2 regions of the Micromonospora terminaliae genome follow, and region 2 is predicted to be linked to the other one. Evidence: predicted binding sites of a transcription regulator. Region 2 holds the regulator's gene; the other holds the start of a gene.
The links. Region 2 encodes HspR, which represses chaperone genes until heat shock. Its sites were predicted from a motif close to TTGAGTNNNNNNNACTCAA; they were not measured.
Positions count from the first base shown of each region.

Region 1 (14,711 bases), 2.8 Mb from region 2:
GCGGCGGCCGGCGGACGGGGGCAGCCGGCGGGCGGGGGCGGCGGACGCGACGGCTGGCCGGGGCTGGTGGCCGGGGCTTCGGCTGGGCACTCGCATGGTCGGCCCCTCTCCGGGCAGGACACGGCGTAGTCGAACCTGAAACACACCGTAATCACCAGGACGGGCAGCTCCCCGAACAATCCTCCTATCTCCCCCCTAAGGTGCCTCATCCCGCCACGAGGTCCTGCACCCAGGCGTAATCCGGTGCGGGTGGCAGGCCGGCGTCCCGGCCGGCCCGGACCGCGTCGGCCAGGTGCAGCGCCGCGCCCAGGGCGGCGCGGAACAGCAGCGAGCCGGTGCTGACCCGGGCCACCCCGAGCCGGCCCAGCGTGGCCAGATCCGGGCCGCCCGGCCGGTGCAGCACGTTGAGCGGCAGCCCCACCTCGGCCACCAGCAGCTCGACGGTGTCGTCCGGAGCGGCCGGGGCGAACAGCCCGTCCGCGCCCGCCGCCCGGTACGCCGCCGCCCGCTCCAGCGCCGCCGGCAGCGGGTCGGGCGCCCCCAGCCACCAGGCGTCGGTGCGCGCGTTGACGAAGAGGCCCGGCACCCCGGCGCGGATCGCCGCGATCTTGGCGGCCACCTCGTCCGCGGGCGCGAGGGTGCCGTCCGGCCGGCCGTCCTCCAGGTTCACACCCACCACGCCGAGCGCGGCCAGTTCGCCGACGTACCCGGCCACCCCCGCCGGGTCGGCGTCGAAGCCGTCCTCGATGTCCACGGTGAGCAGCACCGGCAGGTCCCGCAGGCGACGGGCCAGGTCGAGGGTCTCGTCGCGCGTCGCCCCCGTCCCGTCCGGCCGCCCGGCGGCCGCGGCCACCCCGAGGCTCGTGGTGCCCACGGCCGGATGGCCCCGGGCCGCGAGCGCCGCGGCGGAGGCGTGGTCCCAGGCGTTGGGCAGCAGCAGCGGCCGGCCGGACCGGTGCAGGGCACGGAAGGCGGCGGCGCGGTCGGTCATCGGAACATCACCTCGAGGCTGGTCGGAACACGCAGGGTGGGGTGTGGGTCGTAGCTCACGGGCTCGGCGCCGGGGGCGGCGGGCACCGTGGGGCGGCACCGGTCGCGCAGCACCTCGACCACCCCGGCGGCGAGGGCGAGGGCGTGCCGTTCGCCCGGGCAGCCCCGGGGACCGGCGCCGAAGGTCAACGCCCCGCCGGGCCGGCCGGGGCGGAACGCATCCGGGTCCGGATGGACGGCCGGGTCCCGGTTGGCCGCGTCGAAGCGGAGCAGCAGCACGCTCTCCGGGCCGATCTCCTGGCCGCCCAGGCGCCGCGCGCCGGTCGCGACCCGGCGGGTGGCGCGCACCGGCGGGTCCAGGCGCAGCACCTCGGCCAGCAGGTCGGCGGTGTCGAGAGTGGCCGGCGCGGCCAGCCCGTACCGGACGGCGTTGCCGATCAGCCCGGCCGTGGCATCGGCGGCCTGCACGAGCAGACCGATCCGGTTCGCGGCGGCCTCGGCCGGGGCCGGCGGCGACAGGGCGAGCAGCGCGGCCACCGCGCGGTCGGCGCGCGCCACGGCCGCCGGCTCGGCGCCCGGGTGGTAGGCCGCGGCCACCGCGGTCACCGCCGGCACGGCCGCCGCCGGGTCGGCCAGGCCGAGCCGCGCCGCCAGCACCTCCAGGGGTACGCGCCGCGCGAGCAGTGCCATCACGTCGACCCGCTGGTCGGAGCCGTGACCCGCTACGGCCGTCGGCAGGGTCACCGCGTCGAGCAGGGCGGCGGTGGATCGGGCGGTTGCCGCGCGCAGCTCGTCCGGGTCGAGGCCGGCCAACGCGGCGACCCCGATCGCCCGCCGGGCGGGGTGCCGGTCCGGCGGGCTGAACCGGCTCACGGCGCCGCGCAGCCAGGCCAGGGTGCCGTACGGTCCGCCGGGCGCGGTGGGCACCACGTACCCGGGGTCGGTCAGCACGGCGACCACGTCGGCGTGCCGGGTGATCAGCCAGCCGTCGTGGACGGGCAGCGGTGGCCCGCAGGCCGGCGTGTGCGGGGCGGGCGGGAGCGTCGGGCAGGTCATCGTCCGACCGTAGGGCCGGCTCGCTTCGGTCCCGACCGAACGATCGTGCCGCCGCCGGCTCGTCACGGCACGCATTTCCCACGGGACGCCGCCGCGCACCGCCGGCGGCTAGCCTGACGGCGTGCGTACGGTCGAACTGCTCTGCTCGCCGGAGCTGGAGGAGGCGGTACGGGCGGCCTGGGAACGGCTCGCCGCCGCCGGCCTGCCCAGCCTGGCCCGCCACCAGCACCCGACCAACCGGCCGCACCTGACCCTCGCCTCGGTCGACGAGTTTTCGCCCGGCGCCGAGCAGCGCCTCGCCGACCTCTGCGACGCGGCGCTGCCGCTGCCGGCCCGGCTGGACCGGGTGGCCGTCCTCGACGGCAGCGCGCCGCTGGTGTGGCTGGTTCGCCCCACGCCGCAGCTCGTCGCCCTGCACGGCGCGGTCTGGGACGTGCTCGCCGGGGCGCCCGGGCCGCAGCCGTGGCACCTGCCCGGGCGCTGGGTGCCGCACCTGAGCCTGGCGCTGCGGTTCCGCGACGCCGACCGCCGCCAGGCCCGGGCGCTCGCCGGGCCGGACCGGCCGGGCGGGGAGTTCGTGGCCGCGCGCAGCTACGACAGCGACACCCGGACGGTCTGCGACCTGACCCGGCCTGCCCGCGCCCCGGGGCGTGACCGGGGCTGCCCGTCATCGGACGATCCCGGCGGACCGGGGCCGCCCGTAGCCGGACGGCCCCGGTCGCCCGGTTCAGCGGTAGAACCGCAGGTAGTCGAACTCCGCGGTCACCGCCGGGGTGGCGCCGCCGTGCGCGACCAGACCGATCCGCGGCGTCGTGTCAGCCGGGAAGGTCCAGACCGCGCCCCACGTCCAGTGCGTGCCGTCGCGGCTGGAGGCGGCTCGGAACTCGTGCTCGCCGGTGGCCCGGTCGACGTGGTGCGCCAGCCGCAGCCAGGTCGTGGTGGCCGGGGTGCCGACGATGCTGCCGCCGTAAACGGGCCGGCCGGCGAAGGGCAGCTCGTAGCCGTACTCGACCTGGCGGGTGTTCCAGATGGCCACCTGGGCGAGCCGGGCGAACCGGTCGTCGTCCACGTAGGCCACGAGGCCCGCCTGCTGGTAGTTGCGGACGACGTCCTCGCCCAGGTCGAGGGTCACCTTCGTCTCCGCGACGTAGTCGCCCGCCGGCGCGTCGCGCAGCAGGACCCCGGCGGTGTTGCCGGTGCCCACCAGGTCGGTCGACTCGACCGGCCAGCGCAGCGCCCCGCCGGTCACCGTGGCGGCCGGGTTGGGCCGGATCCACTGCCAGGCCGGGTCGAGCCCGCCGGTGAACTCGTCGGAGTACCCGGCGAGCACCGGGCCGACGCGGGGCGGCGCGACGGTGTGCCGGACCGGGCGGTACAGCGCTGCCGCGCTGACGTTGTCGAACTCCGCCGGGCCGCCGTCGGCGCGCAGCGCGAGCGGACCGGCCGCGGGCCGGGTGAGCGTCAGCGCCACCACGGCGAGCTGGTCGCCGAGGCGGGCCGGGCTCAGCTCGGCGACGAGCCGGCGGTCACGGATCTCCACGGCCAGGTTGTGCCGGTCGGTGAGGTCGAGACCGGCGGGCAGCGGCACGCTCGCCGTCGCGCCGCCACTCTCCCGGGCGGTCAGCCGGCCGCCGCCGACCGTGACGTCCACCCGGCCGAGCCGCAGCCCGGCGGTGTCCGCGCCGGCCAACCGCAGGTCGGCTTCGGCCCGTACGTCGCCGCCGAGGCCGGCCCGGGCGGTCAGCGTGCCGGTGCCGGCCAGTACGCCGCCGGTGACCCGCCAGTGGCCCGTGCCGCCCCGCCAGCCGCCCAGGTCGGCGGTGTCGAAGCGGGCGTCGACCCGGCCGGTGGTGACCGGCGCGGGCCGGGCGTCTTCGGAGGGGCCGGCGCCGGCGTTGACGGTCGGCCAGCCGTCCACCCAGTCGAGGCGGTCCAGCAGCATGGGCCGCTCGTTGATCCCGAACGGCTCGTCCAGGTACGGGTCGGCCCGGTCGATCGCGTGGTAGGCGATCCAGTCCTGCCCGGAGAGGTCGGTGAGCACGGCGTTGTGCCCGGTGCCGATCCACCGGTTGCCGTTCTGGGTGAGCACCGGCGTGCCGCCGGCCCGGGACACGTCCAGCCGCTGGCCGTCCCGGTCCACGAACGGACCACGCGGGTCGCGCGCCCGGCCGACCTGCACCGAGTAACCGGTGGCCGGGCCGGCGCAGCAGTTCGCCGTGGAGGCGAACAGCCAGTACCAGCCGTCGTGGCGCAGCACGTAGCCGCCCTCGAACTTGTTGTCGATGGCGACCAGGCTCGGCGTGCCGACCGCGTGCAGCCCGTCGGGCGTGAGCTCGGTGACCGAGATGCCGCCGTAGTAGCTGCCGAAGTAGAGGTACGACCGGCCGTCGACGTCCGTGAACTGGCTCGGGTCGATGGTCCAGAGGTAGCCGCCGCCCCCGCCCGGCCGGGGTGCGACCACGGGCGAGTCGGCGAACGTCCACGGTCCGGCCGGGGTGGGCGCGGTGGCCGCCCCGATCGCGGTGTCGAAGGTGTCGCCGGAGACGGTGGTGTCGGTGACGGTCACGTACATCACCCAGCGGTCGCCGATCCGGCGCACGTCGGGCGCCCAGAACGCGGCCCCGGGTGCGGCGAAGGACGGTCGCTGGTCGGGCGCGAAGGCGTCGCCCACGTAGGTCCAGTCGACCAGGTCGGCCGAGCGGGCGATCGGCACCCGGTGCGCCTGGCGTTCGCCCTCGCGCAGCGGGTCGGAGGTGCCGAAGGCGTACCAGAGGCCGTCGTCGCCGCGGACGACGACGGGGTCGGCGAAGGTGTCGGCGAAGCCGGCCGAGACCGGGTTCCGGTAGCGGTCGGCTGCCGCGGCCGCCGGTGCGGCGGCCGCGGCCGTGGTCGTCGTCAGGAGCAGAGCGAGTGCGGCGGCGAGCACGCCGCCGCGGTGGAGGTGTCCCATCAGGCCTGCCTTGGAGGTAGACGGAGGTCACTGCGGTGCCCCCGTTTCTACAACGTTGGAGACAACGATGTAAAGCGCGACGCGCACGTGTCGGTGGGTGCCGAACGATTCACGTGCCAGCATTGCCGCATGACCACCCGCACCGACGGACACACCCTCGCCGGGCTCGCCGCGCTGCTCGCCGACCCGACCCGGGCCGGCTTCTGCCTCGCCCTGCTCGACGGGCGGGCGTGGACCGCGGGCGAGCTGGCCCGGTCGGCCGGGGTGGCGCCGTCCACCGCGAGCGACCACCTCACCCGCCTGGTCCGGGGTGGACTGCTGACCGAGGAGCGGCAGGGCCGGCACCGGTACATGCGCCTCGCCGACCCGTCGGTGGCCCAGCTCATCGAGGACCTGGCCGGCCGGGCGCCCGCCCCGGCGACCCCGCCCCGCACGTTGCGCGCCGCGTCCGCCCAGGCGTCCCTCGCGTACGCCCGGACCTGCTACGACCACCTGGCCGGCCGGCTGGGCGTACTGGTGCACGACGCCCTGCTGGCCCGGGGCGTGCTCGACCGCGCCGGCGGGCTGGCGGTGACCCCGGCCGGGATCACCTGGCTGACCGACCTCGGCGTGCCCGTCGAACCGCTGCGGGCCGCCCGGCGGCCCCTGGTCCGGGACTGCCTGGACTGGACCGAGCGCCGCCCCCACCTGGCCGGCGCGCTCGGCGCCGCGCTCTGCCGGCGCTTCCTCGACCTCGGCTGGACGGCACGCGGCACCGGCCGGGCGCTCCGTCTCACCCCGGCCGGCCGCCCCGCCCTGGCCGCGGCCCTGGCGCTCGACCCGGCCGCCCTCGCCCCACCCTCCCGGGACACCGGCCCCGCCCGCGCCTGAGCCGTCGCCAACCGCCCCCGCGGCCCCGCCCGCGCCTGAGCCGTCGCCGGCCGGGTCAGAGCCAACCGGCCTCGCGGGCCCGCCGGACCGCCTCGGCCCGGTCGGCGGCGCCGAGCTTCTGCACGCACGCGGCCAGGTGGTTGCGGACCGTCCCGGCCGCCAGGTGGGTCCGCCGGGCGATCACCGCGACCGGCGTGCCCAGCTCGGCCAGCCGCAGCGTCTCCAGCTCCCGCGGCGTGAGCGGGCACTCGGGCAGGGTCAGCGCCTCGGCGGCGAGGGCGGGATCGACGTACCGGGCGCCGGCGTGCACCCGGCGGATCACGTCGGCCAGCGCGCCACCGGGGGCGCCCTTGGCGAGGAACCCCCGCGCGCCCGCGGTCAGCGCCGGCCGGAGGTGGGCGGGCCGGCCGTGCCCCGTGAGGATCACCGTGGCGCAGCCGGGCAGGACGCGGGCCAGCTCGGCGGCGACCTGGACCCCGCCGGGCGCCGGCATCTCCAGGTCCAGCACGGCGACGTCGGGGCGGTGGGCCAGCGCCGCGTCGAGGGCGGAGCGGCCATCGGCGGCGTGCGCCACCACCTCGATGTCCGGCTCCAGGTCGAGCAGGGCCGCGAGGGCCAGGCGGATCAGCTCCTCGTCGTCGGCCAGCAGCACCCGGATCACGCGGTCACCGGCACGGTCGCCACGAGGTGGAACACCCCGTCCTCGGCGTACGCGCGAACGCTGCCGCCGGCCGGGGCGAGCCGGTCGGCCAGCCCGCGCAGGCCGCCGCTGAACCCGTCCGGGCCGGCGCCGCTCGCGCCGTCGTTGCGTACGGTCATGGTCACCAGGCCGTCCTCCCGGGAGAGCTCGATCCGGCACCAGCCGGCCCGGCTGTGCCGCAGCACGTTCGTCCCCGCCTCGCGCAGCACGGCGGCCAGGTCGGCGGCGACGGCAGCGGGCAGCTCGCCGGCGGGCGGCACCACGGTGCAGCGCACCCCGCTGGAGCGCAGCACCTCCCCCACCGCCGCCAGCTGCTCGGCCAGGTCGACGGCGCGGTAGCCGTGCACCGCCTCGCGTACCCGGGTCAGTGCGGACCCGGCGAGCCGGCGCACCTCGGCCGCCTCCCGGCCGGCCCGGGCGGCGTCCACCGGTGCGAGCCGCTCGGCCAGCTCCGCCTTGAGCGCGATCACGGTGAGGTCGTGGCCGAGCAGGTCGTGCACATCGCGGGCGAAGCGCAGCCGCTCCTCGGCGGCGGCGAGCCGGGCCCGGGCGGCCTGCCCCTGCCGGGCCTCGACGACCACGTCCCAGAACCAGACCTGGAGCCAGGTCACCCCGGCGATGCCGGCGCCCACGCCGCCAGTGACCAGCAGGGCGGTGGGCAGCGGACCGCCGGTCACCCGCGTCACGGCGGCCGAGGCGCCGAGCACCGCCAACGCCGCGAACAGGGCGGGCAGCGGCCGGAACAGCAGCGGCGACATGCCGACCAGCGACGCACCCAGCCACGCCCAGGTGGGCCAGGCGCCCGCGGCGACCGGGCCGACCAGCGGCAGGCTGAGCAGGGCGGCGACCGCCAGCGCGGCGTGCCGGCGGCGCCGGTCCCGCCCGGCGAGCCAGGGGGTGACCGCCGCGTGCAGCACCGCGGCCTGGGCGGCGGTGAAACCGGCGAGCCCGAGCACGCCGAGCGCCAGGCGCCGCGGGTCCGGCTCCCGCGCCAGCCCGACGCCGGGCAGCAGCAGGGTGGTCCAGACGTTCGTCGCCAGCGACAGCAGGGTGAGCTGCCGGGCCCGCCGCAGCCGTCGATCCGCCGCGTCGACCGTCATGTCCGCCGATCCTAGGGCCGCCGGCCGCCCGGTTCACCCCTGCGGAATGTCACGCCGTACCCGTGCGCGACGCACGGTTCTCCGGTGACGGACGCGCCTGGTTCCACGCTCGGGCCCCCGGCAGGCTCGGGACATGACCGAGACGACGGTAGGCGTACCCCTGCGGGCGGACGCACGACGGCTGGCCGGCCACCTGGCCGGGATGGTCGTGGCGATGGTGGTCGGCATGCTGCTGCTCGGCCCGCTGTGGCGGGCCGGCACGGCGCTGCTGGGCGGCGCGGACGTGCTGGCCCGGGCGGATGTCGGCGCGCTGGTGATGGCGACGGACATGGGGCTGGGCATGGCCGCGTGGATGTGGCACCGGGGCCACGGATGGGCCGCCACCGCCGAGATGGTGGCCGTCATGTACGTCCCGTTCCTGCTGCTGCTCCCGGCCTGGTGGGGCGGCCTCGTGGGGGACGACGCGCTGATGCTCGGCGGCCACCTGCTGATGCTGCCGGCGATGGCGCTCGTGGCGGTGCGGCACCGGCACGCGCATCCGGCGCCGGCCCGCCGCCACCCGGTCGCCGCCGCGGTGGCGCGCCGCTGGCCGACCGGGCTGGCCCTGCTCATGACCGTGGACCTCTGGGTCGCGCCGACCGTGTTCGCCCCGTGGACGCTGCTGGTGCTGCCGGCCGGCTACCTGCTTCTCGGCACCTGGCGGCGGCAGTGGGGCGACCGCCGGAACCTGGCGTGGCAGCTCGCCGGGCTGGCCGGTTGGGGCGGCCTGGCCGGGGGCGCGCTGCTCGCGCCGGACGGCCTGGCCGGCGTGCTGGTCGGCGCCGGCTGGCTGGGGCACGCCGCCTGGGACGTCGCGCACCACCGCACCGGCCGGGTCGTGCCCCGGGGGTACGCGGAGTGGTGCGCCGTGCTGGACGTGGCCGTGGGCACGACCACCCTGCTGGCCGTCCTGACCGGCTGAGGGACCCGGCCGGACTCACCCCGGCGTGGCGAGGGCGACGGTTTGCGACGGTCGGCGCGACGGCCCGGTGGCGGTGATGAAAGGCTTGTCCCATGAGTTCCGCACCAACCCCGACCGATCCCGCCCACTCCGCCGACGACGACGCCGCCGCCTTCGCGGACCTCGGACTGCGCACCGAGCTGCTGAAGGCGCTGTCCGTCCTCGGCTACGAGGAGCCGACCCCGATCCAGCGGGAGGCGATCCCACCGCTGCTCGCCGGCCAGGATCTGCTCGGGCAGGCGGCGACCGGCACCGGCAAGACCGCGGCGTTCGCGCTGCCGCTGCTCCAGCGGATGCCCGACGACCGCTCCGGCGGGGACCCCGTGTCGCTGGTGCTGGTGCCGACGCGGGAGCTGGCGGTGCAGGTCTCCGAGGCGTTCCACCGCTACGGCCGGGACCTGGGCGCCCGGGTGCTGCCGATCTACGGCGGCCAGCCGATCGGCCGGCAGCTGCGCGCCCTCGACGCCGGTGTCGACGTGGTCGTGGCGACGCCGGGCCGGGCCCTCGACCACATCGCCCGGGGGACCCTGCGGCTCGGCGCGCTCGCCACGGTGGTGCTGGACGAGGCGGACGAGATGCTCGACATGGGCTTCGCCGAGGACATCGAGGCGATCCTGGAGCACGCCCCGGCCGGGCGGCAGACCGTGCTCTTCTCGGCCACCATGCCGGCGCGGATCGACGGGCTGGCCCGCCAGCACCTCACCGATCCGGTCCGCATCCAGATCGAGCGCGAACGGCCGGTCGCGGGCGAGGCCCCGCGGGTGCGGCAGAGCGCGTACATCGTGGCGCGGGCGCACAAGCCGGCGGCCCTGGGCCGGGTGCTGGACGTGGAGTCGCCGACCGCGGCGATCGTGTTCTGCCGGAGCCGGGAGGAGGTGGACCGGCTCACCGAGACCATGAACGGCCGCGGCTACCGGGCCGAGGCGCTGCACGGCGGGATGAGCCAGGAGCAGCGCGACCGGGTGATGGGCCGGCTGCGTGCGGGCACCGCCGACCTGCTCGTGGCCACCGACGTGGCGGCCCGCGGGCTGGACGTGGAGCAGCTCACCCACGTGGTCAACTACGACGTACCGTCGGCCCCCGAGTCGTACGTGCACCGGATCGGCCGGGTGGGCCGGGCCGGGCGGGAGGGCGTGGCCATCACCCTGGCCGAGCCGCGTGAGCACCGGATGCTCAAGACCATCGAGCGGGTCACCGGCCAGCGGATCACGGTCGACAAGATCCCCACGGTGGCGGACCTGCGTACCCGGCGGCTGGAGCTGACCCAGGCGGCGCTGCGGGAGTCGCTGCTCGAGGACGACCTGGAGCCGTTCCGGGCGATCGTCGAGTCGCTGACCGACGAGTTCGACCTCGTGGAGGTCGCGCTGGCCGCGGTGCGACTGGCCCACGAGGCCACCCTGCCCGGCACGGCCGACGAGGACGAGGAGATCCCGCAGGTCGCGGTCCGCCCGACCCGGGAGCCCCGACCGGGGTACGACAGCCGGGACCGGCGCGGCGGCGCGCGTCCCCGCTCGGGCGGCACCACACAGGTGTTCATCGGCCTGGGCCGGCGCGCCGGGGTACGCCCGCAGGACCTGGTCGGGGCGATCACCGGCGAGACCGGGGTGAGCGGCCGGGACATCGGCTCGATCGAGATCGCCGACCGGTTCTCCCTGGTCGAGGTGCCGTACGGGGTCGCCGACGAGGTGATCCAGGGGCTGCGGGGCAGCACCATCAAGGGCCGCAAGGCCACGGTGCGCCGCGACCGGGACGGCGACGGCGGCGGCGAGCGCCGCTTCGACGGCGACCGCCGGGAGCGGCGCGGCCGCGATGGCGACGGCGGCGAGCGGCGGGAGCGCCGGGACCGCTGGTGAGCACGGCCGAGGCCCCCGGTCCGGGTGGACCGGGGGCCTCGGCGTGCCGGGTGGTCAGGCCGCGGCGAGCGGCTGTCCGCCCAGCGTCTCCGCGTCGACGTCGGCCGGGCGCAGCGCCAGGGCGAGCACGTCGGCGACGTCGGCGAGGGTGTGGACGGTCAGCGCCTCGCGGACCTCGGCGGGCAGGTCGTCCAGGTCCGGCTCGTTGCGCTTCGGGATGATGACCTCGGTCAGGCCGGCCCGGTGGGCGGCGAGCAGCTTCTGCTTGACCCCGCCGATGGGCAGCACCCGGCCGGAGAGGGTCACCTCGCCGGTCATCCCGAACTCCGGACGGACGGGCCGGCCGGTCACCAGCGACGCCAGGGCGGTGACCATGGTGATGCCGGCGCTCGGGCCGTCCTTGGGCACCGCGCCCGCCGGGAAGTGCACGTGGATCCGCCGCCCGGCGAGGGCGTTCGGGTCGATGCCGAGGCGCCGCCCGTTGGAGCGCAGGTAGGACAGGGCGATGTGCGCCGACTCCTTCATCACGTCGCCGAGCTGGCCGGTCAGGGTCAGCCCGGGCTCGCCCTCCATGCTGGTGGCCTCGATGAAGAGCACGTCCCCGCCGGCGCCGGTGACCGCCAGGCCGGTGGCCACACCGGGCACCGCCGTCCGCTCCGCCGACTCCGGCGTGAACTTGGGCCGGCCCAGGTAGCGGGCGAGGTTGTCGGTGTCGACGCGGACCGGCGCCGGGTCGGACGCCAGCGCCACGGTGACCTTGCGCAGGATCTTGGCCAGGGCCCGCTCCAGCTGCCGGACGCCGGCCTCGCGGGTGTACTCACCTGCGATCAGGGCCAGCGCCTCGTCGGCCACGGTGACCTCGTCGGCGGTCAGCCCGGCCCGCTCCCGCTGCCGGGGCAGCAGGTGGTCCCGGGCGATGGCCACCTTCTCGTCCTCGGTGTAGCCGTCCAGGGTGACCAGCTCCATCCGGTCCAGCAGCGGGCCGGGGATGCTCTCCACCACGTTGGCGGTGGCCAGGAACAGTACGTCGGACAGGTCGAGGTCGACCTCCAGGTAGTGGTCCCGGAAGGTGTGGTTCTGCGCCGGGTCGAGCACCTCCAGCAGGGCCGCGGCCGGGTCGCCGGAGTAGCCGACGGCCAGCTTGTCGACCTCGTCGAGGAGCACCACCGGGTTCATCGAGCCGGCCTCGCGCAGCGCGCGGACGATCCGGCCGGGCAGCGCGCCGACGTAGGTGCGGCGGTGACCGCGGATCTCGGCCTCGTCGCGGACGCCGCCGAGGGAGACCCGGACGAAGGTGCGGCCGAGGGCCCGCGCGACCGACTCGCCGAGGCTGGTCTTGCCGACGCCGGGCGGGCCGGCCAGGGCGAGCACCGCGCCGGAGCCGCGGCCGCCGACCACGCCGAGGTTGCGCTCGGCGCGCCGGTTGCGCACGGCCAGGTACTCCAGGATGCGGTCCTTCACGTCGGCCAGGCCGGCGTGGTCGGCGTCCAGCACCGCACGCGCCGCGGCCAGGTCGGTGTTGTCCTCGGTACGCGTGTTCCACGGCATCTCGAGGACGGTGTCGAGCCAGGTCCGGATCCAGCCCGCCTCGGGCGAGGCGTCACTGGCCCGCTCCAGCTTGCCGACCTCGCGTAGCGCCGCCTCGCGGACCTTCTCGGGCAGGTCGGCCGACTCCACCCGGGAGCGGTAGTCGGCGGAGCCGTCCGGCTCGTCCTCGCCGAGTTCCTTGCGGATCGCGGCGAGCTGCTGGCGGAGCAGGAACTCGCGCTGCGACTTCTCGAGCCCCTCGCGGACGTCGTTGTTGATCCGCTCGGTGACCTCCTGCTCGGCCAGGTGGTCCTTCACCCAGCCGACCAGCAGCTCCAGCCGGGCCGTGACGTCCGGGGCGGCGAGCAGCTCCGTCTTCTGCGCCAGGGTCAGCCAGGGCGCGTAGCCGGCCGCGTCGGCCAGCTCGGAGAGGTCGGTCATCCGCTCCATGGCGTCGATGACCTGCCACGCGCCGCGCTCCTGCAGGACCGAGGTCATCAGCGCGCGGTACTCACGGGCGAGTTCCCGGGCCCGGCCGGCCGGGGCGGGTTCGTCAAGGGTGGTCGCCTCGACCCAGAGGGCGGCGCCCGGTCCGGGCACGCCGGAGCCGATCCGGGCCCGGGCGAGGCCACGGACCACGGCGGCCGGCTCGCCGCTGGGCAGCCGTCCCACCTTCTCGATGGTGGCGATCACGCCCACCGAGCCGTACTCGCCGTCGAGGCGGGGCACGGCGAGCAGCGTCTTGTCGCCGGTGGCGCGGGCCGCGTCGACGGCGGCCTGGGTGGTCGGGTCGAGGGTCACCGGAATGACCATGCCCGGCAGCAGGACGGCGTCGGTCAAGGGAAGTACCGGAAGAGTTGCCATCGAACACCTGCTATCGCGTTGGGTTGAGCGTGTCTGACTCAAGTAACAAACCGTCTCCCTTGTTCCGGCTTGTGACCCACGCCACTCCTCCGCGCCGCCGAACTCGCCGCTCCGGGCCGGCACCCATTTGCCGCCCGGGGATAAGCCGACCCGCCGAATGGCGAAGGGGCGGGTATTGTTGCGAAATTGCCGCGAGATACGTCAAACTCATAGCCACACCCCGCCCGACACAGGGAGTAATGGCGATGGCAAGGAAAGTAATCACCGTTCTGACCGACGACCTCGACGGCGGAAAGGCCGATCGGACCGTCGAGTTCAGCCTGGACGGCGTGGCGTACACGATCGACGTCTCCGACGAGAACGCGGGCGTCCTGCGCAAGGCGCTGGACCCATACATCAGCGCTGGCCGGCGCATCGGGCGCGGCCCGGTCGAGGCCGGTCGCGCGCCGCGGGGCACCTCGCGCCCCGGCACCTCGGGAATGGATCGCGAGCAGAACCGCGCCATCCGGGAATGGGCCGTGAAGAACGGCTACGAGATTTCCGAGCGGGGCCGCATCCCCGTGTCGGTGGTCGAGGCCTACAAGAACCGCTGAGCCCTCCCGGATCACCGTCGGGCATCCCGGGGTCACGCTGAGAAATCGGTGTGGCCCCGATCGGCTTTTCCCGGCGTTAACAATTTTCAGCCGGGCGGGGAGTCCCGGCAGCCGACTTCAGCCCGCGCCGGCCGTCCCGGCGGCCGGCCGTCCCCGACCGGGAGGCCGAGGGTGCGCGTCAGCATGGCGACCAGCGCCGGCACGTCCGGCCGGCCGAACGAGGACTTCGCCGGCGCCGTCCCCGGCGCCGCGGTCCTGCTCGACGGCGCCGGCATCCCGGGCACGGAGGCGATCTGCGCCCATGGCGTCGCCTGGTACACGCACCGTCTCGGCGGCGCCCTGCTCGGCCGGCTGTCCCGCGACGACGGCCGGGACCTCGCGACGATCCTCGCCGCCGCGATCGGCGAACTCGCCGCCGAGCACCGCGGCACCTGCGACATCGCGGACCCCGGCAGCCCGCAGGCGACCGTGGCGATCGTCCGCGCCCGCCGGGGCCGCCTGGACCACCTCCTGCTCGCGGACTCCTTCCTGGTCCTCGACCAGGCCGGCGGCGGCCCGCGGGTCGTGACCGACGGGCGGGAGGCGGCCGCCCGGCGCGCCTGCTCCGCGCCCCTGGCCGGCCTGCCCGAGGGCACGCCCGAGTACGAGCGTGTCCGGGCCGCCTGTTCCCAGGCGCTGCGCGCCCGCCGGAACCGGCCGGGCGGGTACTGGATCGCCAAGGACGACCCGCACGCGGCGGAGGAGGCGGTGACCGGCAGCCGGCCCCTGCACGGCCTGGCCGGCGTCGCGCTGCTCAGCAACGGCGCGAGCCGCATCGTCAGCCCGTACGGCGTGACCGACTGGCCCGGCGTGCTGGCCCTGCTCGCCGCCGGTGGGCCGGAAGAGGTCGTCCGGCGCGTGCGGCACGCCGAGGCCGGCTCGGCCGCCCCGGTCCCGGACGACGCCACGGTCGTGCACTGCACCGACCTGGCCCGCGGAACACCCGGCGACGCGCCGGGGCCGGCATCCGCCCGCTGAGGCGGGCGACCCGGGAGGCGCGCACAACGGCCGGAGCCGCCCGGGCGTGCCCCCGGGCGGCTCCGGCCGTCGGTGCTCAGTTGACCCGGATCCGCACCGCGTCGAAGGCCGGGGTCTGGTTGGCCCGCTCCATCATGGGGATGCGGTGCGAGCCGTCACCGGCCCAGACCGCGCACTGCGCGAGGCCCGAC
Region 1 is NZ_CP045309.1:2,917,166-2,931,876, forward strand. It holds gene GCE86_RS13085 (hypothetical protein) at 1-96, opposite strand, end outside; gene GCE86_RS13090 (isocitrate lyase/PEP mutase family protein) at 206-991, opposite strand; gene GCE86_RS13095 (cytochrome P450) at 988-2,046, opposite strand; partial or broken gene GCE86_RS13100 (2'-5' RNA ligase family protein) at 2,168-2,536, shown strand; gene GCE86_RS13105 (glycoside hydrolase family 43 protein) at 2,774-4,996, opposite strand; gene GCE86_RS13110 (ArsR/SmtB family transcription factor) at 5,126-5,866, shown strand; gene GCE86_RS13115 (response regulator transcription factor) at 5,922-6,527, opposite strand; gene GCE86_RS32355 (sensor histidine kinase) at 6,524-7,666, opposite strand; gene GCE86_RS13125 (hypothetical protein) at 7,800-8,627, shown strand; gene GCE86_RS13130 (DEAD/DEAH box helicase) at 8,720-10,519, shown strand; gene lon (endopeptidase La) at 10,574-12,910, opposite strand; gene GCE86_RS13140 (histone-like nucleoid-structuring protein Lsr2) at 13,156-13,503, shown strand; gene GCE86_RS13145 (hypothetical protein) at 13,687-14,520, shown strand; gene GCE86_RS13150 (hypothetical protein) at 14,597-14,711, opposite strand, start outside.
Region 1: a site for HspR is predicted at 12,934-12,952, ahead of lon (endopeptidase La). Genes of this name have one in related genera too.

Region 2 (14,711 bases):
CCGCACGGTGTCGCCGTCGCGGATCTGGCCGGCCAGGAGGGCCTTCGCGAGCTGGTCGCCGATCGCCGACTGCACCAGGCGGCGCAGCGGGCGGGCGCCGTAGATCGGGTCGTACCCGTGCTCGGCCAGCCACACCCGGGCGGCGTCGCTGATGTCCAGCGACAACCGGCGGTCGGCGAGCCGCTTCCGCATCCGGTCGAGCTGGATGTCCACGATGGCTCGCAGGTCCTCACCCTGGAGGGCGGCGAACACCACGATGTCGTCGAGGCGGTTGAGGAACTCCGGCTTGAAGTGCGACCGGACCACCGCGAGGACGCCCTCCCGGCGCTGCTCCTCGGCCAGCGTCAGGTCGCTGATGACCGACGACCCCAGGTTCGAGGTGAGGATCAGGATCGCGTTGCGGAAGTCGACGGTGCGACCCTGGCCGTCGGTGAGGCGGCCGTCGTCGAGCACCTGGAGCAGCACGTCGAAGACGTCCGGGTGCGCCTTCTCCACCTCGTCCAGCAGGATCACCGAGTACGGCCGGCGGCGCACCGCCTCGGTGAGCTGGCCGCCCTCCTCGTAGCCGACGTAACCGGGCGGGGCGCCGACCAGGCGGGCGACGGAGTGCTTCTCGCCGTACTCGCTCATGTCGATGCGAACCATGGCCCGCTCGTCGTCGAAGAGGAACTCGGCGAGCGCCTTGGCCAGCTCGGTCTTGCCGACACCGGTCGGGCCCAGGAAGAGGAAGCTGCCGGTCGGGCGGTCCGGGTCGGCGACGCCGGCCCGGGCACGGCGGACCGCGTCGGACACCGAGGTGACGGCCTCGGTCTGGCCGACGACGCGGGAGCCCAGCGTCTCCTCCATCCGGAGCAGCTTGGCGGTCTCACCCTCCAGCAGGCGGCCGGCCGGGATGCCGGTCCAGGAGGCGACGACGGCGGCGATGTCGTCCGCGCCGACCTCCTCCTTGAGCATCGCGCCGTCGGCCTGGAGCCGGGCCAGCTCCTCCTCGGCCCGCTTCAGCTCGGCCTGGAGGGCGGGGATCCGGCCGTAGCGCAGCTCGGCGGCGCGCTCCAGCTCGCCGTCACGCTCGGCCCGCTCGGCCTCGCCGCCGAGCCGCTCCAGCTCCTCCTTGGCGGTGGAGAGCTTGGTGATGTGGCTCTTCTCCAGCTGCCAGCGCTCGGAGAGCGCGGTGAGCTGCTCGCGCTTGTCGGCCAGCTCCTTGCGCAGCCGGGCCAGCCGCTCGGCGGAGGCGGCGTCCGGCTCCTTGGCCAGCGCCATCTCCTCGATCTCCAGCCGGCGTACCGCCCGCTCGATCTCGTCCACCTCGACCGGGCGGGAGTCGATCTCCATCCGGAGCCGCGAGGCGGACTCGTCGACCAGGTCGATGGCCTTGTCCGGCAGGAAGCGGTCGGTGATGTAGCGGTCGGAGAGCGCGGCGGCGGCCACCAGCGCGGCGTCGGTGATCCGGACGCCGTGGTGCACCTCGTAGCGCTCCTTCAGGCCGCGCAGGATGCCGATGGTGTCCTCGATGGTCGGCTCGCCCACCAGCACCGGCTGGAAGCGGCGCTCCAGCGCCGGGTCCTTCTCGATGTGCTCGCGGTACTCGTCCAGCGTGGTGGCGCCCACCATCCGCAGCTCGCCGCGGGCCAGCATCGGCTTGAGCATGTTGCCGGCGTCCATCGAGCCCTCGCCCTTGCCGGCGCCGACGACGGTGTGCAGCTCGTCGAGGAAGGTGATGACCTGGCCGTCGGAGTTCTTGATCTCCTCCAGCACCGACTTGAGCCGCTCCTCGAACTGGCCGCGGTACTGCGCTCCGGCCACCATGGCGCCGAGGTCGAGCGAGACGAGCTTCTTGTCCCGCAGCGACTCCGGCACGTCACCGGCGACGATCCGCTGGGCCAGGCCCTCGACGATGGCGGTCTTGCCGACGCCCGGCTCGCCGATCAGCACCGGGTTGTTCTTGGTACGCCGGGACAGCACCTGGATCACCCGGCGGATCTCCGAGTCGCGGCCGATGACCGGGTCGATCTTCCCCTCACGCGCGCTCGCGGTCAGGTCGACGCCGTACTTCGCGAGGGCCTGGTAGGTCTGCTCGGGGTCGGCCGTGGTGACCCGCCGGTCCCCGCCGCGCACGGTCGGGAAGGCGGCGACGAGGTTCTCCTCGGTGGCGCCGGAGTTCTTCAGCGCGACGGAGACCGCGCCGCCCACCCGGGCCAGCCCGGCCAGCAGGTGCTCGGTCGAGGTGTACTCGTCGCCCAGCGGCCGGGCGATCTGCTCGGCGGCGCCGATGGCGTTGACGAACTCCCGGGCCAGGGTGGGCTCGGCGATGCTGGAGCCGCGCGCCGCGGGCAGGGCGTCGACCGAGCGCTGGGCGACCCGGCGCAGCTCGGCGGGGTCCGCCCCGACGGCGCGCAGCAGGCCCGCGGCGGTCGAACCCTCGGTGTCCAGCAGCGCCAGCAGCAGGTGCCAGGGCTCCACGGTGGCGTGACCGCGCTGGTTCGCCAGCGCGACGGCACCGGTGATGGTCTCGCGGCTCTTGGTGGTGAGTCGTTCCGTGTTCATGGGCTCCCCCGGATCGGCGTGTCCACTGGGAAGGACACAACCAGAGTTGAGTCTATTCCGCTCAACTCCAGTGGTGTGACGCCCGTCACTACGGCTGTTTGTCGAGCACCACCCGGACCCAGCGCCGGTTTGCGGTCCAGCCCGTGCCGAGCACCAGGTCGTCCGGTCCGCTGGCGGCGATCGTGCCGTCACCCAGGACCCTGAGGTGGTGCTCCCCGGTGAGCGGCCAGTCGACCCGGTAGTAACGGCCGCCGGCCACCACGCCCACCCCGTCCGGGCTGGTCACCGCCACCAGCTCGGCCCCGAGCGGTGCCACCGAACGGGCCTGCGCCGGATGCCCGACGGCCCGGACCAGGGCCCACTCGAAGCCGGCCACCAGCCGCCACAGCGCCGGGAAACCCGTCCGGTCCGGGCGCTCCCCGACCAGCCACACGCCGCCGTCCGGGGCGATCGCCACGCGCAGCACCCCCACCTCGTCGCCCCGCCAGGACACCGGTGTCGACGCCCAGTGCCGGCCCCCGTCCCGGGACAGCGCGGCGTAGGGACGGCCGTCGCGCACGCCGGCCGCCACCACGAGGTCGCCGGAGTGGCCCACGGTGTTCAGCCCGGGTACGGACGGCTGGGCGGCCGTCGGCCGCAGGCTCGCGCCGTCCCACTCGGCCACGGCACCGCGCCCCTCGACCACCTGGAATCGGCCCCGCGCGGCCACCAGCGGCGCCGGCTCCGCCCCCGTGCTGTGGACGAAGGTCGCCCCGCCGTCGGTCGACGTGTACCAACCGTACGGCTCGGAGAGCAGCACGAGCGCCCCCGGCACGGCGTAGAGCTGCTGGCTCGCCGCCACCGGACGGGGGTGCCGCAGGGCGCGCCAGCTACGGCCACCGTCCACCGTCGCGAACAGCCGGGGGCCGGGGCAGCCGCCGCTGGGCGGCGGGTTGTCGCAGGCGGCGACGAAGAGGGCGTAGCCGTGGTCGGCGTCGGCGAACTCCACGAACGGGCGGTCGTACCGGCGGTCGACGTCGACCCGGACCTGGCGTACCTCGTCGAAACCGACGGGCCGCGACGGCGCCGGCGCGGTCGGCGCCGGCCGCGGGGGCGCGGACGACCGGTCCGGTGGGGCCCGGCGGACGTCACCGATCGAGCAGGCGGCGATGGCCGGCACCAGCAGCAGACCGAGACCCGGGAGCAATCGGCGCCCGATCATGGGGCCTCCTCCGCACGGTAGCCTTGCGCGGGTGCGAGTACGTGTCGAACAGACTGCCCTACCGGGGATCGGCGTCCGTCACGATTTGATGACGGAATCCGGGCGCCGCCTCGGCGTGGTCTCCCACCGCAATGGCCGCCGCGACCTGGTCCTGTACGACCCGGATGACCCCGACTCGTGTCAGCACGACATACCGCTGACCGACGACGAGGCGGAGGCGCTGGCCGACATCCTCGGCGCGTCGCTCATGCTCGGCCAGCTCGCGGGGCTGCGCGACCAGGCCGCCGGGCTGCTCACCGAGCAGATCGCCATCCCGGCCGGCTCCCGCTACGTCGGCCGGCCGCTCGGTGACACCAAGGCACGCACCCGCACCAGCGCCTCCATCGTGGCGGTGCTGCGTCAGGGCGAGGTGATCGTCTCGCCCGATCCCACCTTCCGGTTCCAGGCCGGTGACGTGGTGGTCGTGGTCGGCACCCGGCAAGGGCTCGACGGGGTGACCGCGATCCTCGCCGAAGCGGACCCGGACGGCTGAGGCGCGGATGCACGAAACCACCACGCTTCTCGTCGAGGTCGGCGCGCTGCTGCTCCTGCTCGGCCTGCTCGGCCGGCTCAGCCGCCGCTTCGGTGTCTCACCCATCCCCCTCTACCTGCTCGCCGGCCTCGCCTTCGGTCACGGCGGCCTGCTGCCGCTCAACGCCAGCGAGGAGTTCTTCGCCATCGGCGCGGAGATCGGCGTCATCCTGCTGCTCGTCATGCTCGGCCTGGAATACAGCGCCAACGAACTGGTGGGCAACCTCCGCTCGGCCGCACCTGCCGGCCTGATCGACGCGGTGCTCAACGCGCTGCCCGGCTTCGCGTTCGCCCTGCTCCTCGGCTGGGGCTGGGTGGCCGCCGTGGTGCTCGCCGGCGTCACCTGGGTCTCCTCGTCGGGCGTCATCGCGAAGGTGCTCGGCGACCTCGGCCGGGTCGGTAACCGGGAGACCCCGGTCATCCTCTCCGTCCTGGTGATCGAGGACCTGGCGATGGCCCTCTACCTGCCGCTGGTCACCGCGCTGCTCGCCGGGGTCGGCTTCGTGAAGGGCGGCATCGCGCTCGCCGTCGCGGTGCTCTCCGTGGTCGTCGTGCTGACCGTCGCGATCCGGTACGGCCACCTGATCTCCGCCGCGCTCTCGGCGAAGGACCCGGAGGCGCTCCTGCTCGGGGTGCTCGGCCTCACCCTGCTCGTCGCCGGGGTCGCGGCCAAGCTCCAGGTCTCCGCCGCGGTCGGCGCGTTCCTGGTCGGCATCGCCCTGTCCGGGCCGGTGGCGCACCACGCCACCGAGTTGCTCTCGCCGCTGCGGGACCTCTTCGCCGCGGTCTTCTTCGTCTTCTTCGGCCTGGTCACCGACCCGCTCGACATGCCGCCGGTGCTGCTGCCGGCGTTCCTGCTGGCCGTGGTCACCATGGGGACGAAGCTGGCCACCGGTTACCTGGCCGCCCGCCGGGCCGGGATCGCCGAGCCCGGTCGCTGGCGGGCCGGCTTCGCGCTCACCCCGCGCGGCGAGTTCTCCATCGTCATCGCCGGGCTGGCCGTCGCCGCCGCGTACCCGGTCGAGCCCCGGCTGGCCGCGCTCGCCACCGCGTACGTGCTGATCACCGTGGTGACCGGCCCGATGTTGGCCCGTCTGCCCGACCTGCCCTGGTTCAAGCGCTGGCTGCGCCGGCGCGCCGCCGCCCGCCGGCCGGTGCCGGTGGGAGTGGCCGACTGACCTCGGCCGGGCCGGGTCCGCCGTACGGTCGCCCCGGCCCGGCCAACGGTTGCCGAATTGATTCCGGGAAGGTCTACCGCCGCCCCGCGAAACCGCGTTAACGTTTCGGCCCAGCAGCCAGGGTCCGCGGGTGGCCGGTGCCCCCGCCAGCGGAAGCGGAAGGTCGGCCGGTGAGCGTGCAGGAAGAGACGTTCCACGGCTTCGCCAACCCCGTCGACCCGTCGCCCGCCGAGCTGCGGTCGTGGGCCTACCAGCCGGACTCCGTCCCGCTCACCTCGATGCCGCCCGACTGGGACCTGCTTGTCGCCGGGGACCACCTGGTGCAGACGCTCTTCGACCTGGCCATGGACCCGGCCTGCCCGGCCCGCCGGTTCGCCCTGCACTGCCTCTACATCTACGCGGCCGACGGCATCCGGACGAACTTCCGGGCCCACCCGAAGCGCCGCTTCCGCAAGCTCGTCGAACATGCCGAGCGAGCCGGCGACGAGCTGATGCGCAACTGGGCGCACAACAGCCGGGTGCTGCTGGCGCGGCCGGACCTTTTCGTGTACCGGGACTGGTGCGAGGGCGGCTTGGTGCGGGAGAACCGGCGGCTCTAGTTCCTCTGCTCTGTGGGTGGGGTGTGGCCCCGCCCTGAGACGGCGAACGGGCCGGGACCCCCCGTGGGTCCCGGCCCGCACGTCGCGGATCGGTCAGCCGGTCGATCCGCCCCGCTTCTTCCGCCGCTCGTCGTCCCTGGCGCGGTCGACGCCGTGGTCCAACTGGTCGGCGAAGCGCCCTTCCTTGATCTTGTCAGTGAAGCGACCTCCGGTGACCCGGTCGAATCGCTCCCGGACGTTCTCGGCCACCTGCTCCAGCCGTTCCTCCGCCCGTTCCGCCACCGTCTTCGCCGATTCCGCCATGGCTCCCCCTGCCAGTTCGGAGTCCGGATTGAGTTGGTTGGGCCTGGTTCAGACGGTAGCGGATCGCGCCCGCCCGGCACCCCGGTTTACTCGCCTTGCGGCAGCTCTATTCGCCGGTGAGGCGCCGTTCGTGCACGCGCAGGGCCACCGTCGTGGCGTCCAGCAGCGGGGTGGGTACGCCGAGCGTGCGGGCCCGCGCCGTGAGGTCGCCGAAGATCTGCTCCACCTCGGTCGGCTGCCCGGCCACCAGGTCCCGGTAGAGCGAGGCGGTGTCGGCCGAGCCGGGCCGGGTCACGAAGGCCTGGACGCCGTCGAGCGCCTGCTGCGGCAGCGGATAACCGGCCGCCGCGCTGACGGCCGCGGCCTCGGCGGCGATCTGCGGGCCGAGGCGGTCGCCACCCGGCGTCGCCGTCGCGTCGCCCACGGAACCGCGTACCAGGGTGTTGAGGGCGGCCAAAGTGCTGATGAAGACCCACTTGTGCCACATGGCCCGGCGGATGTCCGGCGAGACGGAGAAGTCGAAGCCCGCCCCGGACAGCACCTCGGCGATCTGTTCGACGCGTGGCGACGGGCCGCCCTGCTGTTCGCCGATGACGATCTCGGCGAGGGCGCCCAGCCGGACGATGTCCCCCTCGGCGTCGAGCGTGGTGAGGACGCGGACCACGCCGCCGAGCACGGCGTCCACGCCGAACCGCTCGGTGAGCGCGTCCATGTGCGCCATCCCGTTCAGGAACGGGATCACCGTGGTACCCGGACCGACCGCGGCGGCGACGTCCTCGATGGCCGCCGGCAACGCGGTGGCCTTCACCGAGACGAGCACGATGTCGTAGCGCCCGTCGATCTCGGCGGCGGTCAGCAGCCGTGGCGTGAGCACGGTAGCGGTCCCCAGGCCGGTGATCCGCAGCCCGCGCTCGCGGAGCACGTCGGCGCGCCGGGGCCGGACGAGGAAGGTGACGTCCCGGCCGGCCTGCTGGAGCTGGGCGCCGAAGTAGCCTCCGGTCGCGCCCGCCCCGACGACGAGAATTCTCATGCGCCGAGACGTTACTGATCGACTCCTGCACCCCGGACCGCGGCCGGTCGGGGGACCGGAACGCGGAAGGCCGGCGCGACCCGGGAGCGGGCACGCACCGGCCTGCGGCGTATCGCGGTCAGCGTTCGGAGGTGCGGCGGGGGCGCCAGACGACGAGCGCGGTGGAGGTGCGGTTCGTGGGGACGAGGTCCCCGCGGGAGAATCCGCCCAGCGACTCCAGCTCGGCGATCCGGCGGTACGCGGCGTCCAGCTCCGCCTCCAGCCGGGCCACCCGCTGCTGGGCCTCCTCCAGGAGCCGTTCCAGGTTGATGATCCGCTTGACCCCGGCCAGGTTGATCCCGTCGTCCTGGCTGAGCCGCTGCACCTCGCGGAGCAGCACCACGTCCCGGACGCTGTACCGGCGGCCACCCCCGGACGCCCGGCCGGCCTGCACCAGGCCCAGCCGGTCGTACTGGCGCAGGGTCTGCGGGTGCATGCCCGCCATGCGCGCGGCCACCGAGATCATCAGAACCTTGGCCTCGTAGGCAGGGTCACCCGAGCCGACGAACTCCTGCGACATCCCCGCTCACCTCCGCTGCCTCGTCACCCGGTCAACTGAATCGACGCACCCGCGCGTCGAGATGTTCCCGCGCGGCCGCCGGGGTCTGCTCCGCGAACGTCTCCAGTGCCGCCCGCGCCTCGTCCGACAGCTTCGCGGGCACCACCACGTCGAGGGTGACCAGGAGGTCACCGGCGCGGCCGTCCTTGCGTACGACGCCCTTGCCCCGGGCGCGCAGGACCCGGCCGCTCGGCGTGCCCGGCGGCACCCGCAGGGTCACCGTGCCGTCCAGGGTCGGCACCCGCAGGTCGATGCCGAGCACCGCCTCCGCGAACGTGATCGGCACGGTCAGGGTCAGGTCGTCACCGGTGCGCCCGAACAGCTCGTCCGGGCGGACCTTGACGTGCACGAACAGGTCGCCCGCCGGGCCGCCGCGCTCGCCGGGCTCACCCCGGCCGGCCAGCCGGATGCGCTGGCCGTCGGCCACACCGGCCGGGAAGCGCACGTTCAGCGTGCGGGTCTTGGTGACGCCGCCGGTGCCGTGGCACTCCGGGCACTTCTCCTCGACGATCGTGCCCACGCCCTGGCAGTTGCGGCACGGCTCGGAGAAGCTGAACGACCCCTGGTTCCGGGTGGTCACGCCGGCGCCGTGGCACACCGGGCAGGCCACCGGCTGGGTGCCGGGCTTCGCCCCGTTGCCGTGGCAGGTCTCGCAGACCCCGGGGGCCCGCAGCGTCAACGGGAGGGTGACGCCCCGGACCGCGTCGGGGAAGTCCAGTGCCACCTCGGTCTCGACGTCCCGGCCCCGGGCCGGGCCGCGGGCGCGGGCCGCACCGCCACCGCCGCCCGAGAAAATCGAGCTGAACAGATCGGTGAATCCGCCGCCACCGAACCGGGTGTCGGCGCCGCCGGCCGCCCCGCCGAACAGGTCGGAGACGTCGAACGGCATGCCGCCTGGCTGGCCCCCGCCGCGGGCGTTGCGCCGGAAGGCGCCGGAGCCGAAGAGCGACCGCATCTCGTCGTACTCGCGGCGCTTCTTCTCGTCGCCGAGCACGGCGTACGCCTCGGAGACGGCCTTGAACCGTTCCTCGGCCTTCGGGTCACCGGGGTTGTGGTCCGGGTGCGACTCCCGAGCCAGCTTCCGGTACGACTTCTTGATCTCGTCCGAGGAGGCGGACTTCTCCACGCCCAGCGCGGCGTAGTAGTCCTTCTCGATCCAGTCCTTGGAACTCACCGGTCCACCCCCTTCCACGGGACTCCCGGTCGTCCCGCCCGCCCGGTGTGGGCGGGCGGGACGTCACGGGTCGGCACTACTCGGGCTCGGCGACCGCGACCAGGGCGGGCCGCAGCAGCCGTTCGCCGAGCTGGTAACCCCGGCGCATGACCTGCACGCAGGTCGGCTCGGTCACGTCGGCGGAGGTCTGGTGCGCCACCGCCTCGTGCCGGGTCGGGTCGAACGGGTCACCCTGCTCGCCGAACGCGGTCAGGCCGAACTTCGTCAGCGCGGTGTTGAGCTGCTCGGCCACGCTGCCGAACGGGCCCACCAGGTCGCCGTGCTCGCGGGCCCGGTCCAGGTCGTCGAGGATCGGCAGCAGCGCGGTCAGCACCGTGCCGGTGGCCTGCTCCTGGACCAGGCTGCGGTCCCGGTCGACCCGCTTGCGGTAGTTGGCGTACTCCGCCGACACCCGCTGGACGTCGCGGGTCCGCTCGTCCAGCTCGGCCCGGAGCGACTCCAGCTCGGCGCCGAGCGGGGCGTTCGCCGGGGTGGCCTCCCCGCTCGGCTGGGCCGGGGCGTCGACCACCGGCGGGCCGGGAACCGAGGCCTCGGCCTCGCCCTCGATCTCGTCGACCACGACCTCGGCCTCTTCGACCAGCCCCTCGGCGGGGGCGTCGGCCGCGGCGTCGGCGGCCGACGTGTCGGTCACCGCCTGCTCGGTGGTCTTGCTGATCTTGCGCTTGTCACGGATGACGACCCGCGGCTCCTCGCCGGCGCCCTGCCCGGCGGTCGCGGAGCCACCCGGCGCCGACCCGGTGGAGCCCGGGTCGGCGGCTCGTGGCTTCTCCGTCATGCGGCTACCTCATCCCTCTGCGAGAAACGTGTCCGGGACCGAAGGTCACTTCTTGTCCTCGTCCACGATCTCCGCGTCGACCACGTCGTCGGGGCCGCCGGCCTGGGCGCCACCGGGCCCACCCGCACCCGCGCCCGGCCCGGCCTCGCCCGGGCCGGCCTGCTCGCCCTGCTGCTGCGAGTAGAGCAGCGAGCCGGCCTGCTGGGAGACCTGCGCCAGCTTCTCGTGCGCGGCCTTGATCTTGTCGATGTCCTGGCCGCCGAGGGCGCTGCGCAGCTCGCCGAGCGCCTCGTTGAGCTGGTCGCGGTTCTCCGCGGGCAGCTTGTCGCCGCTCTCGGCGAGGAACTTCTCGGTCTGCCACTGGAGCGCCTCGGCCACGTTGCGGGTCTCGGCCTCGTCGCGGCGCCGCTTGTCCTCGTCGGCGTGCTCCTCGGCGTCCCGGCGCATCCGCTCGATGTCGTCCTTCGGCAGCGACGAGCCGCCGGTGATCGTCATCTTCTGTTCCTTGCCGGTGCCCAGGTCCTTGGCGTGCACGTTGACGATGCCGTTGGCGTCGATGTCGAAGGTGACCTCGATCTGCGGGACGCCGCGCGGCGCCGGCGGGAGGCCGGTCAGCTCGAAGGTGCCGAGCTTCTTGTTGTAGGCCGCGATCTCCCGCTCGCCCTGGAACACCTGGATGAGCACCGACGGCTGGTTGTCGTCGGCCGTGGTGAACACCTCGGAGCGCTTGGTCGGGATGGTGGTGTTGCGCTCGATCAGCTTGGTGAAGATGCCGCCCTTGGTCTCGATGCCCAGGCTCAGCGGGGTCACGTCGAGCAGCAGGACGTCCTTGACCTCGCCCTTGAGCACACCGGCCTGCAGGGCGGCGCCGACGGCGACGACCTCGTCCGGGTTGACGCCCTTGTTCGGGTCGCGGCCGGTGAGCTGCTTGACCAGGTCGGTCACGGCCGGCATCCGGGTGGAGCCGCCGACCAGGATGACGTGGTCGACGTCGGAGATCTTGATCCCGGCGTCCTTGACGGCCTGCTCGAACGGGCCCTTGCAGCGGTCCAGCAGGTCCTGCGTCATCCGCTGGAACTCGGCGCGGCTCAGGGTCACGTCGAGGTGCAGCGGGCCGGCCGAACCGGCGGTGATGTACGGCAGGTTGATGTTGGTGGTGGTGGCGGCGGACAGCTCGATCTTGGCCTTCTCGGCCGCCTCCTTGAGCCGCTGCATGGCCATCTTGTCCTGGGACAGGTCGATGCCGTGCTCGCCGCGGAAGGTCTTCACCAGGTGGTCGATGATGCGCTGGTCCCAGTCGTCACCACCGAGGTGGTTGTCACCGCTGGTGGACTTGACCTCGATGACGCCCTCGGCCAGCTCCAGCAGCGAGACGTCGAAGGTGCCGCCGCCCAGGTCGAAGACCAGGACGGTCTGCTCCTTGGAGCCCTTGTCCAGCCCGTACGCCAGGGCGGCCGCGGTCGGCTCGTTCACGATCCGCAGCACGTTGAAGCCGGCGATCTCGCCGGCCTCCTTGGTGGCCTGCCGCTGGCCGTCGTTGAAGTAGGCCGGAACGGTGATCACCGCGTCGGTGATCTGCTCACCCAGGTACGCCTCGGCGTCCCGCTTGAGCTTCATCAGCGTGCGGGCCGAGATCTCCTGCGGGGTGTACTTCTTGCCGTCGATGTCGACGGTCCAGTTGGTGCCGATCTCCCGCTTGACCGAGCGGATGGTCCGGTCCGGGTTGGTCACCGCCTGGCGCTTGGCGACCTCACCGACGAGCACCTCGCCGTTGCGGGCGAACGCGACGATCGAGGGGGTCGTCCGCGAGCCCTCCGCGTTGGCGATGACGGTGGGCTCACCGCCCTCGAGAACGCTGACGCAGGAGTTCGTCGTGCCGAGGTCGATGCCGACCGCACGTGCCATGTTCGCTTCCTCGCTTCGTAACGGTGAGCAGGTCAACGGGCCTGCCCGGCGGGTCGCCCGCAGCGACCGCACCACAAGTTGAGTGAACTTGACTCAATAGTGCCACGCGCTACGGGATCCGCAAGTCGAGGTTGAGCCGACCCGACGCAACCTGACCGTTATTACCGTCCGGTTGTCTTACCTTGCGTCGGTCGGGCACGCTTTAGCGGTGACGACGCACGGCGATCCCGCCACCCATGCCGGCGCGCCCGCCGTCGCAGCCCGCAGCGGGCCCGACGACGCCGGTGGGGGCCTGCCGGCCGACGCCGCCGAAGGTCTGCCTGCCGCGCTCACCGGCCTGCGGGCCGCGATCGGGGCGGCCCGGTTCCCGCTCGCCCTGCCCTCGGCCGAGCCGGCCCGGCGCACCGCCACCGGCCTCACCGACCAGCTCGACGACTACCTGCTGCCCCGGCTGGCCCGCCTCGACGCCCCCCTGCTCGTGGTCGTCGGCGGCTCGACCGGCGCCGGCAAGTCGACGCTGGTCAACAGCCTGGTCCAGGCGCGGGTCAGCGCCGCCGGGGTGCTCCGCCCGACCACCCGTTCGCCGGTGCTGGTCTGCAACCCGGCCGACGCGGCCTGGTTCCGCCAGGGCGAGCTGCTGCCCGGCCTCACCCGCACCACCGAGCCGAGCGAGAACCCCGGCACCCTCCAGCTGGTCACCGCCCCGGCGCTCCCGGCCGGGCTGGCCTTCCTCGACGCGCCCGACATCGACTCGGTGGTCGACGCCAACCGGGCGCTCGCCGGGCAGCTGCTGGCCGCCGCCGACCTCTGGCTCTTCGTCACCACGGCCGCCCGCTACGCCGACGCCGTCCCATGGGAGCTGCTGCGCAGCGCCCGCGCCCGCGGCACGGCCGTGGCCATGGTCCTCGACCGCGTGCCCCCGGAAGCGGCCGACGAGATCGCCGCCCACCTGTCCGAGATGCTCGCGGCACAGGATCTGGGGGCCGCGCCGCTGTTCGTCCTTCCCGAGACCTGGGTCGACGGGCAGGGGCTGCTCCCCGACAAGGTGACCGCGCCGCTGGCCGCCTGGTTCGCCCGGCTCGCCGCCGACGCCGAGGCGCGTTCGGCGGTGGTCCGGCAGACCCTCGACGGCGCGCTGGCCGCCCTGCACCCCACCGTCGACGCGCTGGCCGACGCCGCCGACGAGCAGGTGGCCGCCGCCGACGCGCTGGACGAGCGGGTCCGGGCCGCGTACCGGGGGGCGGAGCGGACCGTCGACCAGGGGCTCAAGGACGGCCGGCTGCTGCGCGGCGAGGTGCTGGCCCGCTGGCAGGAGTTCGTCGGCACCGGTGAGTTCTTCCGCAGCCTGGAGGCCCGGATCGGCCGGCTGCGGGACCGCCTGGTGGCCGCGGTCACCGGCCGGCCGGCCCCGGCCGCCGAGCTGCGGAACGCCATCGAGTCCCAGCTGGTCACGCTGCTGCGCGGGGTGTCCGCCGAGGCGGCGGAAAACGCGTACACCGGGTGGAAGGCGCACCCGGCCGGTGCGGCGCTGCTCGAACCGGAGCTGGCGCACGCGTCGGCCGACCTGCCCGAGCGGGCCGAGCGGCTGGTCCGCGACTGGCAGCGCGGGGTCCTGGAGCTGGTCCGGGCCGAGGGCGGCGACCGGCGTTTCGTGGCGCGCACCGCGGCGTACGCGGTCAACGCCACCGGCCTGGCCGTCATGATCGCGGTCTTCGCGGCCACCGCCTTCATCCCGACCGGCCTGGAGGTCGCCACCGGCGCCGGCACCACGGTCGCCGCGCAGGCGGTGCTCCAGGCGATCTTCGGCGACCAGGCGGTCCGCAACCTGGCCAGCAAGGCGCGGGTGGACCTGCTGGACCGGATCGGCGCGCTGCTCGGCGAGGAGGCCGACCGGTTCCTCGCCCGCACCGCCGAGGCGCGCCCGGCCACCGAGACCGGTGCCGCGCTGCGCCGGGCGGCCGGCGAGGTGGAGAAGGCCCGGCACCGCGCCGGCCTCTCCGGCACGCCGGGTCCGGCGTTGCCCGCCGCCGACGAGGGCGGGCGCGCGTGAGCAACATCGTCGGCCGGATGCGGGAGGCGTTCCGGGGCGACCAGCGCGTCGACCCCGACGCCCTGATCGCGCGCCTCCAGGCGGTCCAGCGCTTCCTCGGCGCCGTCGACGGCCAGGTGCCCGACGCCGACCTGGTCGCCGCGCACACCGTGGTCGAGCGGGCCGGCACCCGGCTCGCCCTGTCCGGCCACCACACCGTGGTCGCGCTCGCCGGTGCGACCGGCAGCGGCAAGTCGAGCCTGTTCAACGCCCTGGCCCGGCTGGACCTCTCCCCGGTCGGCGTCCGCCGGCCGACCACCGGGGTGGCGCACGCCTGCGTGTGGGGGCAGCTCGACGGCGCGTCCCGGCTGCTCGACTGGATCGGGGTGCTGCCGCGGCACCGGTTCGTCCGGGAGAGCCCGCTGGACGGCGACGACGAGTCGGCCCTGCACGGCCTGGTCCTGCTGGACCTGCCCGACTTCGACTCGGTGCAGCGGAGCCACCGGCTGGAGGTCGACCGGCTGCTCGGCCTGGTCGACCTGGTGGTCTGGGTGGTCGACCCGCAGAAGTACGCGGACCGCGTGATCCACACCAGTTACCTGCGCGAGTTCCACCGGCACAGGGACGTGACCGTGGTGGTGCTCAACCAGGCCGACCGGCTGCCCCCGGCCGAGCTGCCCCGGGTCCTCGGCGACCTCCGCCGGCTGCTCGACGCCGACGGGCTGGAGGGGGTGCCGCTGCTGCC
Region 2 is NZ_CP045309.1:5,688,433-5,703,143, reverse strand. It holds gene clpB (ATP-dependent chaperone ClpB) at 1-2,544, opposite strand, end outside; gene GCE86_RS26300 (beta propeller repeat protein) at 2,633-3,745, opposite strand; gene GCE86_RS26295 (cation:proton antiporter regulatory subunit) at 3,777-4,277, shown strand; gene GCE86_RS26290 (cation:proton antiporter) at 4,285-5,493, shown strand; gene GCE86_RS26285 (hypothetical protein) at 5,664-6,092, shown strand; gene GCE86_RS26280 (hypothetical protein) at 6,186-6,395, opposite strand; gene GCE86_RS26275 (ketopantoate reductase family protein) at 6,502-7,425, opposite strand; gene GCE86_RS26270 (heat shock protein transcriptional repressor HspR) at 7,544-7,984, opposite strand; gene dnaJ (molecular chaperone DnaJ) at 8,016-9,197, opposite strand; gene grpE (nucleotide exchange factor GrpE) at 9,274-10,032, opposite strand; gene dnaK (molecular chaperone DnaK) at 10,078-11,937, opposite strand; gene GCE86_RS26250 (GTPase domain-containing protein) at 12,146-13,987, shown strand; gene GCE86_RS26245 (GTPase) at 14,005-14,711, shown strand, end outside.